One region of the Sinorhizobium sp. FG01 genome, then DNA from elsewhere that is predicted to be linked to it. Evidence: predicted binding sites of a transcription regulator. Region 1 holds the regulator's gene; each other region holds the start of a gene.
What was found. Region 1 encodes LexA, which represses DNA repair genes until DNA is damaged. Its sites were predicted from a motif close to TGTTCNNNNTGTGTTCNG; they were not measured.
Positions count from the first base shown of each region.

Region 2: the regulator LexA is predicted to act here: its motif matches at 1,448-1,465, upstream of dnaE (DNA polymerase III subunit alpha).
Region 3: the regulator LexA is predicted to act here: its motif matches at 1,999-2,016, upstream of CO656_RS07745 (UvrD-helicase domain-containing protein).

Region 1 covers NZ_NWTB01000003.1:86,576-89,848, forward strand. The annotation lists gene CO656_RS03140 (hypothetical protein) at 1-3, shown strand, start outside; gene CO656_RS03145 (YrbL family protein) at 204-992, shown strand; tRNA gene CO656_RS03150 (tRNA-Cys) at 1,211-1,284, opposite strand; gene lexA (transcriptional repressor LexA) at 1,550-2,260, opposite strand; gene CO656_RS30105 (hypothetical protein) at 2,495-2,662, opposite strand; tRNA gene CO656_RS03165 (tRNA-Ala) at 2,975-3,050, opposite strand; gene CO656_RS03170 (sugar phosphate isomerase/epimerase) at 3,138-3,273, opposite strand, start outside.
Region 2 covers NZ_NWTB01000009.1:60,848-64,120, forward strand. The annotation lists gene dnaE (DNA polymerase III subunit alpha) at 1-1,209, opposite strand, end outside; gene CO656_RS30240 (hypothetical protein) at 1,506-1,664, opposite strand; gene CO656_RS16345 (DUF5680 domain-containing protein) at 1,727-2,194, shown strand; gene CO656_RS16350 (ABC transporter ATP-binding protein) at 2,208-2,894, opposite strand; gene CO656_RS16355 (lipoprotein-releasing ABC transporter permease subunit) at 2,909-3,273, opposite strand, start outside.
Region 3 covers NZ_NWTB01000004.1:483,848-487,120, reverse strand. The annotation lists gene CO656_RS07760 (efflux RND transporter periplasmic adaptor subunit) at 1-422, opposite strand, end outside; gene CO656_RS07755 (cyclase family protein) at 680-1,501, shown strand; gene CO656_RS07750 (carboxymuconolactone decarboxylase family protein) at 1,521-1,931, shown strand; gene CO656_RS07745 (UvrD-helicase domain-containing protein) at 2,059-3,273, shown strand, end outside.

The DNA of each region.
Region 1 (3,273 bases):
TAGGCCGGGCACAGGCCTGCAGTTCCTCCCACGGGGAGGACGGCCGGAAGGTTGCTTTCACCCGTCGCTCCCTGTCACAGTGGCAAGACTGCAACTACCGCATACTATGTACGGTAGAGATAGCGCCGCCAAGCACGCCGCTCTTGAACTTTTCCCCCAGACACAGTTTTTTTACAAAACTGTCACAATCCGGGGTTCAGAAAATGTTCGACGACAGGATCGAACTTTCCGACTGGCGTGAATGCGCTGCCGGCCATCAGCGCAGCATTTTCGAGAATCGTCTCCATCCGAGTGTTCTCATCAAGGTTCTGAAGCTGGGATCCAGAGAAGCAAGCGGCACACGCCAGTCAAAGAGGGCGTTTGCATTCCTCAACCAATTCAAACGTTTCGGGGCCTATCGAACGTTTCGGCGTGAAGTCGACGAATTCCTTGAGCAGGCGAGAAAGTTCTCCCTCGCGGACGCCATCGAACTGCCGATACCGAAGATATTCGGCTTCGCCCAGACCGAGTACGGCCTGGGGCTCGTGGTGGAAAAAATAACCAGACGCGATGGGAAGCTCGCGCCCACCCTCGCTCAGTTGGCGTTTTCGGGGCAGCTCACCGCCAGGCATCTCACGATGATCGACGAAATCTTCGAACGGTTTCGCCGCCTGCACATCGTCATGATGGATGTAAATCCCGGCAATTTCGTCGTTACCGATCGCCGCGGTTACGATGAACTCATCTGCGTCGATGGGACGGGAGAGAAGAGTTTCTTACGCATTTTCGCTCTCTGTCGCCGTGCGAACGACATCAAGCTCAGACGGATGCGTTCGAAGCTGCTGACGAAGCTGGCGAGAATATTGGAGCATCCAGCCGCGATAGACGGAGAACAATCTGTCCACGCCGCACTGATGCGGCATTCAAAGCCGACCGGCCGCTATCTGCGCTTGTCAACTGCCTCGCCGCATCCGGCGCTCTTGGCGGCGGTCTTGTCGAGCGTACCGGTCTAATCGCCTCAACAGCTAAAGCTCCGGGGCAGGTTCGCGCCAAGCTTATATGCCTCGGCAGGCGAAAAATGCCTCGATTCAACTTTGGGTCGCCGATCGACGGGCTATAAACATCGACCTGAGCTGTGGGAAAACCCTGGAGCAGATTGCTACCAGCCAAGGGCGTGGCACCGGATCGAGCACCTGATCTCGTGACGTAGAATCGGCAATTAGATGTGTAATGGAGGCCTCGCCCGGAATTGAACCGGGGTACAAGGATTTGCAGTCCTCTGCGTCACCACTCCGCCACGAGGCCTCTCGTGCTCGTAAAATCGAGCGATGGCGGGCGTTTAAAACGAATCCATGTGGAGCGCAAGAGGGAGACGTTCAAAAAAGACGCCCACAAACAGCTTTGAACAGGCCGGAATACGAGAGCGCTTCTTGCCGGTGGCATGGCGGACGCCGAGACCAATAAACGCCGGCCGCAGTAAGCGAGATCACGGAAGGCAAAGAGAACAGTTCTGTCGTCGCGACCGCGCGAAACGACCGCACACAGGATCGGCACAGGAACCCAAATCGGCCTAGTGATAGCGCCGGATCAGACCGACGAGTTTGCCCTGAATTTTCACGCGGTCGGGTCCGAAGATGCGCGTTTCGTAAGCCGGATTCGCCGCTTCCAGTGCGATCGATGCGCCCTTGCGGCGGAATCGCTTCAAGGTTGCCTCCTCGTCGTCGATCAGGGCGACGACGATGTCGCCCGGGCTGGCGGTGCTGGCGTTGCGGATGATCACCGTGTCGCCATCGAGAATGCCCGCCTCGATCATCGAATCGCCCTTGATTTCGAGGGCGTAGTGCTCGCCGCTGCCGATCATCTCGACCGGCACGGAAATCTCGTGCGTATTGTTCTGAATGGCCGAAATCGGCACGCCGGCGGCGATCCGGCCCATGACCGGCACTGTTATAGACGCGCTCTCGACCGGCGGCGTTGGCGCCGGCTTCGGTGCCGGGGGCTTGCCGAGGCTGCCCTCGATGACGCTCGGCGAGAAGCCGCGCCGCGGCTGGGCTGGGCTCGAATAGGCTTCCGGCAGCTTGATGACCTCGAGCGCTCGGGCCCGATTGGGTAGCCGGCGAATGAAACCGCGTTCTTCCAGCGCAGTGATCAGCCGGTGGATGCCCGATTTCGACGCAAGATCGAGCGCATCTTTCATCTCGTCGAAGGAGGGCGGGACCCCGGATTCCTTCATCCGTTCATGAATGAACAGAAGCAATTCCTGTTGCTTGCGGGTCAGCATGCGCGTCACTCCAGATTCGCGAAACAAATCAAGAACAGAAACTATCCGTTCCATATGTGTTCCGCAAGCACTTAATATTCCGTGAACTCATGCGTCGAGGCGCGTCCGCTATCAGGGCGGCACGGACGGTTTGCGGGTTTCGATGGTGGTGAAGACTTGCGTGCGGCAAGCGTCACACATAGGCGAGCGTTTGCTCACCTTTGACGACGCTGTGCATCGTCTTGACAAGCCGTCCTAGTAGGCGAGGCGCAGCCCGCCGGGGCTAAGAACGTCGAAGTCGGGTTCAGGGTAGGGGCCGTACCACTGGGTGTAGGTCGTGTTGCCCGTAGCGCCTGTCGTGGCGCATCCTGAAAGTGTGAGAAGAGCGATTAAGGCGGCGGCGATCAGAGATTTGAGAGGCATGGTAGTCCCCACTTGCGGGAGTTGCCGATATGCAATGATGCCAGGTGCTAAGTCTCTCTCAAATCAGGCTCTTTGGCAAGCGAGGGGCAAGGCGGGAAGACGGCACATCGGGTGGAAAACACCGCTCCCTCTGACTTCGGGTCGCTCGCTTCTTAACGGAATTCGCGTTCGCAATGGGTCTGCTGCGAACACAGTCTGAAGTGGTGGTCGTCCGAGGGTGACGAGCCACGTCGGATCGGCCCGCTACAGAGATGTCGCTGATGTCTTAGCGATGTTCTGTTACCTATGTCTCCGGGTCGGACAAAGGTCGTTTGGTGGAGTCGAAGGGAGTCGAACCCTCGACCTCCGCAGTGCGATTGCGGCGCTCTCCCAACTGAGCTACGACCCCAGCCGTTCACCTATATAGGCGGATTTGAGCGCCCGCGCCAGTCCCTCCCGGCGTCTCGCGTGGGGAGGATCGGGGCCGTCGTGGATGTCACTCGAGGAGAATTTGCTTGAGCGTCGCGGCGTCCTCGATGAAGGCGGCGGGATCGTCATTGGCGACGAATTCCAGCATTGCAAAGCGTCGCCCGGTCCAGCGCGATGCGGGGAGGGCCGTGAGGACGCTTCGC
Region 2 (3,273 bases), on a different contig from region 1:
GGTGATCGTCAGCGCATAGGCGACCAGCGAGCCGGCGCCCGAGCCGCGGCCCGGACCGACGGGGATGTCGTGCTGCTTCGCCCATTTGATGAAGTCGGCAACGATCAGGAAATAACCCGGAAACTTCATGCGCTCGATGACGCCGAGTTCGAAGGCCAGGCGCTCGCGATAGTCTTCTTCCTTGTAGCCCGGCGCCATGCCGAGCTTGGCGAGCCGCTTCTCCAGCCCCTCCTCCGCCTGGCGGCGAAGCTCGGCGGACTCGGCGCGCTCGGCCTCGACGGGATCGTCCGAGGCGCCGGTGAAGCGCGGCAGGATCGGCCCGCGGGTCTTCAGCATGAAGGAGCAGCGCCGCGCGATCTCCACGGTGTTTTCCAGCGCTTCCGGAAGATCGGCGAAAAGCGCTGCCATCTCCTTGCGGCTCTTGAGATAGTGATCCGACGTCAGCCGGAAGCGGCGGTCGTCAGAGACGACGGCATTGTGGGCAACGGCCATCAACGCGTCATGCGCATCATAGTCGGCCGGCGACGGGAAAAAGGCCTCGTTCGTCGCCACGAGCGGAATGTCGTAGCGATAGGCGAGCTCGACCAGCCGGCTCTCATGACGTCGATCATAGCTGCCGTGCCGTTGCAGTTCGATATAGAGGCGATTGCCGAACAGCTCGACCAGCGCCTTGAGGCGCCCCTCGGCAAGAGCGGACGAACCGGCCTTCAGCGCCAGATCGACAGGGCCGCTGCCGGCGCCCGTCAGCGCGATCAGACCATCGGTGCCGCCCGCCGCGAGCCAGGAGCGCGTCACCCGCGCCGCCTGATGACCTTCGCCTTCGAGATAGGCGCGGCTGACCAGGTCGACGAGACGGACATAGCCTGCGTCGGTCGCGGCAATCAGGACGATCGAAGGCAGCTTGGCGAGCTGCTGCGCGTGACCGCGCCGCTCCCCCTCCGCCTCGTCCTCCATGTCGATGGAGAGTTGGCAGCCGATGATCGGTTGCAATCCCTCGTCCGCCGCCTTCTGGGAAAATTCCAGCGCCGCGAAAAGGTTGTTCGTGTCGGCGATGCCGATGGCCGGCTGATCGTCGGCCACCGCCTTGGCGATGATCTTCTTCAGCGGCAGCGCGCCTTCGAGCAGCGAATATGCCGAGTGCACGCGCAGGTGAACGAATTGCGGATTCGCGTCCGCCATGCTCTGCCCAATGCTATCCTCGCCTGCCATTGCCGCACTCCGATTCCTGTTCGGTGCGAGGATATCCTGTTTCCCGCCGCGACTGTCCAGTCTTCCGGCCCTGTCGGGGATGCTTTTGCCAGGGCCGCAGAGCGGAGGACCGTGGGAAACGGTGGAGCGGTCACATGCCGAGTGCGATCACCGAGATGCTGGCGATGAAAAGGGTCATCGAGGCGAAGGCAGCGAGATCACGGACGAAATCAGTCATAACATGGCTCCTTTCGGCTATTGTTCTTTTTTTGTTCTATTTTTGTTCAATAGTCAAGCAAGCACGCATGAAACGCTCGTTATTCACCGGCTATGGTTAATGCAACCAAGGCGATCAGCGTTCGACGCGACTGGCAAAACGCCAGGCCGACCGAATCGACGAATAGGGTGGCGTCCAAACGCAAGGCCTTGGGGCGATCTGCCGCCAAAAAGGCTGCGGTGCGGAGACGTTTGTTCACTATTTGTTCTTTACACGCGCATCCTCTTGAGGCATCCTCAATCCAATACCAGGGGAACGCCCCTGATCAACATCGACGAACTCACAGACTTCATCGTCGAAGCTAAGGCTAAAACCTATGTCAGTGATGGCGCCAGGCTGCCGGCGTGCCGGACAGGCTCCCACGATATTGGCCATCAGCGCGGGGCCTGGCGTTATCTGGACAGCTACTTCGGCGGCAGCGACTTCGCCGGTCAGGAAGCGGTCTGGCACGACGGCAAGCCGTGCTGGGCGATGAATTATTTCGGCCGGATCGTCCGACCGGAACTGATCGATGCGCGACGGGCCGGCGCCGTCATCAAGGCGGCGCTGCAGACGATGTATCACGAGAAGCGCCACTTCCTCGGCGGCATAGAATATCAGCACGCCTATGGTTGCTATATCGACAGCAGCCGCGGCGGGACCGACCACTTTTCCGGACGCGAGACCATATTCGTCGATGGCGAAGAGGCCTATGAGCTCGATTATCGCGGCGGACTGATCGTGCCGTGAGCTTCCTTCCGGCCTATCGAAGTTCGATGACCTTGCCGTCCTCGATCGTCACGCAACGATCCATAAGAGCAGCAAGTTCGTGATTGTGGGTGGCGATCAGCGCCGCTAGGCCTGACTGACGCGCAAGGGCTTCCATCGCCTCGAAGACATAGCCAGCCGTCTCGGGGTCGAGGTTGCCGGTCGGCTCGTCGGCCAGCAGGATGAGCGGCGCGTTGGCGACCGCCCGGGCGATCGCCACACGTTGCTGCTCGCCGCCAGAAAGTTCGGCCGGCCGGTGTGCAGCCCGGTGTCCGATCCGCATGTAGTCCAGCAGTGCCCTCGCCCTCTCGGCCGCCTCCGCCTTGGACAAGCCGGCGATCAGTTGCGGCATCATGATGTTCTCGAGCGCTGAGAATTCCGGCAGCAAGTGGTGAAACTGATAGACAAAGCCGATCTCGTTGCGGCGGATCGCCGTGCGCCGGTCGTCGCTGAGGCCGTTGCATGGGATGCCGTTGACGATCACGTCTCCTTCGTCCGGATGTTCGAGCAGCCCGGCGAGGTGAAGCAGGGTCGACTTCCCGGTGCCCGAGGGCGCGACGAGCGCAATCGTCTCGCCGCTCCGCAGCGTCAGGTCGGCACCCTTGAGGATCGGCAGGTAGGTATCCCCCTCGCCATAGTGCCGCTCGACGCCGGAGAGCTGCAGTGCCACGCGCGCATTCATCTACGTTCTTGTCCTTATTCGTACCGCAGGGCCTGCACCGGATCGAGGCGCGAGGCGCGCCAGGCCGGGAAGATCGTCGCCAGGAAGGAGAGCGCCAGCGCCATGATGACGACGGAGATGGTCTCGTCGGCATTCATGTCGGCCGGCAGCTGGCTGAGGAAGTAGAGCTCCGGATCGAAGAGCGTCGTGCCGGAGACCCAGGAGAAGAACTGGCGGATCGACTCGATGTTGAGGCAGACGACCACGCCGAGAATGACGCCGGCGATCGTTCCGGTAACGCCGATCGCCGCCCCCGTCATGAAGAAGATGCGCATCACCGAGCCGGAGGTCGCACCCATCGTGCGCAGAATGGCGATGTCGCTGCCCTTGTCCTTCACCA
Region 3 (3,273 bases), on a different contig from region 1:
TCGGCGGCAATCATCTGCTCGTCGCTGTCGAGCCGCGCGATCACCTGGCCCTCCTCGATCCTGTCGCCGGATTTTACCAGGATTTCCGTCAGATTACCCGTGGAAGCGGGCGTCACGGTCACCGAGCGGATTGCTTCGCCATTGCCGATGGCGTTCAGCCTATTGTTGACGATCGCGCTCTCAGCCGGCCTGACGACCACGAGCGCCGCGTCCGAGAAGCCGCGCCCACCTTCTCCGCGCCCGCCGTTGCGGGGGCCACCGGCTCCCTCGCCGCCCGCAGATCCGGAGAGCGCATCGATCAGCGGATGCGAAACACCAATCGCCCCCAGCGTTTCACCCGCTCCGGGGGCAAAGCGCACCCAGGCGGCTCCCCCGACGACGAGTACGAGGAGGCTGACCGCCAGTTGCTTCAAAAAGCGCATGCATGTCTCCGAATAAGATACGCGCTCCAGCGCGGCGCGTACCGGCGGAACGTTCCGAGTTGCCGCAAGTATCATTGTTTGCGCGCCTTCGGGCAATCTCGGAACGCCATCATTACGCATTTGTAATGAAAGCAGAATTTGTTGTCCGCATCATGGCGCCCCCGCATGCCGGCGCTCGTCGATCGCTGTTTACAGCCGCCGCGGCTCGGCTATTCTGCCTCATGAAACCGGACGTTGAAAAAGGGGGGAGAAAGCACATGTGCGATGCATGCGTGATCGAATCGGTAAAGCAGCAAATGTTGTCGCGGCGCAGCTTCTTCCGCGCCGCCGCTGTCGCATCGGCGGGCGCCGCGGCCGCCGGCATGGGGGTCGCGCCGCCGGCGCTTGCCACCGGCCATACGAGCGTCACCAACCTCACCCATGAACTCCATGAGGAGTTTCCGACCTTCTTCGGCCAGCAGCAGTTCTTCCGCGAGCAGAAGTTCAACTTTGCCGAACATACGTTCAACCTGTTCGAGCTCCGGGTGAACGAACATACCGGCACCCATGTCGATGCGCCGCTGCATTTCTCCGCCGACGGCCTCTCGGTCGCGGAACTGCCGGTCGAAAAACTCCTCGTGCCGCTCTGCATCGTCGACATTCGCGAGAGGGCGGCAGCCGACCCGGACGCGCAGGTCACACCCGAGGACATCAAGGCGTGGATCGCCGCCAATGGCGATGTTCCGGAGAATGCCTGCGTCGCCATGCTTTCCGGTTGGGCGGCCCATCTCGGCACGGAGAAGTTCCGCAACGCCGACGCCGAGGGCAAGCTGCACTTCCCCGGCTTCCATGTCGACGCAGCCAAGTTTCTGCTCCAGGAAACGAAGGCTGCCGGCATTGCCGTCGACACGCTCTCGCTCGATCACGGCATATCTCCTGACTTCGCCATCCACCGCGCCTGGCTGCCGGAGGGTCGCTGGGGGCTGGAAGCCGCCGCCAATCTCGACAAGCTACCGGCCAAGGGCGCAACGCTCGTCCTCGGCGCGCCGAAGCACCGCGGCGGCACCGGCGGGCCGGCGCGCGTTTTCGCCCTCGTTTAGAACCTCGGAAGGAAGCATCATGAGCACCGTTGCGCCGCCGTCCGACCCCGAATCGAACCTGCGCGTCAAGGCGGTTTTCGACGACATCCGCGCCACGCGGAAATCGGACTTCATCAACAATATGTGGCTGTGGCTCGCCTTCGATCCGGACCTGCTGGAACGCACCTGGGCGGAGGTCAAGGCGGTGATGGCGACGCCCTCGGCGCTCGATCCGCTGGTCAAGGAGATGCTGTACATCGCAGTTTCCGTCAGCAATGGCTGCGGCTATTGCATCCACTCGCACACCGCCGCCGCCAAGGCAAAGGGGATGAGCGAAGCCGAGCATGCCGATCTGCTGCGCGTCATTTCGCTTGCCGCCAAGACCAACCAGCTGGCGACCGCGCTGCAGGTCCCGGTCGATCCGGCCTTCGACGCCACGGCCGAACGATAGCGACATCGAAACACCAGCGCTGAAAACGCCTGTCTTTCCACAGGTTTGCAGAAATCCGACGAGACTCCGGAATAAAAGAAGAACATCCTTTCTGGCCTTTCGGTCCCGAATCACTACATTGGGCCGCATGAGCAAAGGTTTCGACGACATCCCCTTCTTCGACGAGGAGCCGGCGCCGCGCAAACCCGCCCCTGCCGCCGGCGGCATCGCGGCGCGCGCCATGGCTGCCCGCGACAAGGCGCAACGGCCGGACTATCTCTCCGGTCTCAACTCGGAACAGCGCGAAGCCGTCGAAACGCTGGAGGGCCCGGTGCTCGTGCTTGCCGGCGCCGGCACCGGCAAGACGCGCGTGCTGACCACCCGCATCGCCCATATCCTGTCGACCGGCCGCGCCTATCCCTCGCAGATCCTCGCCGTGACCTTCACCAACAAGGCGGCGCGCGAGATGAAGGAGCGCATCGGCGTGCTCGTCGGCCATGCGGTCGAAGGCATGCCCTGGCTCGGCACCTTCCACTCGATCGGTGTCAAGCTCTTGCGCCGCCATGCCGAACTCGTGGGGCTGAGATCCGATTTCACCATCCTCGACACCGACGACGTCGTGCGGCTGATCAAGCAGCTTATCCAGGCCGAAGGGCTGGACGACAAGCGTTGGCCGGCCAAGCAATTCGCCGCCATGATCGACACCTGGAAGAACAAGGGCCTCGATCCGGCGCATATCCCCGAGGGCGACGCCCGCGCCTTCGCGAACGGCAAGGGCCGCGAGCTCTACGCCGCCTACCAGAACCGCCTGGTGACGCTAAACGCCTGCGACTTCGGCGACCTGCTGCTGCACCCGATCCGCATGTTCCGCGCCAATCCGGACGTGCTCAAGGATTATCACGACAAGTTCCGCTATATCCTCGTCGACGAGTACCAGGATACCAACACGGCGCAATATATGTGGCTGCGGCTCTTGGCGCAGCGGCCGCAGAGCGGCAAGGCCGTCGTGAGAGAAACGCCTGCGGGCGAAGCCCGAGCCAGCCAAGGCTGGCCGGACGACGTTTCGTCCGCCCCCGCGGAGCGCAGCCGCGCAGGCGGCGACAGCGTGAGCGCAAACAAACAGCAGCAGATAAACATCTGCTGCGTCGGCGACGACGACCAGTCGATATACGGCTGGCGCGGCGCCGAGGTCGACAATATCCTCCGTTTTGAGAAGGACTTCCCGGGCGCCAAGGTCATCAAGCTCGAGCGCAACTACCGCTCGACCGAGCATATCCTCGGCACCGCCGCGCATCTGATCGCCCACAATGAGGGCCGGCTCGGCAAGACACTCTTCACCGAACGCAGCCACCCGGACGACGAG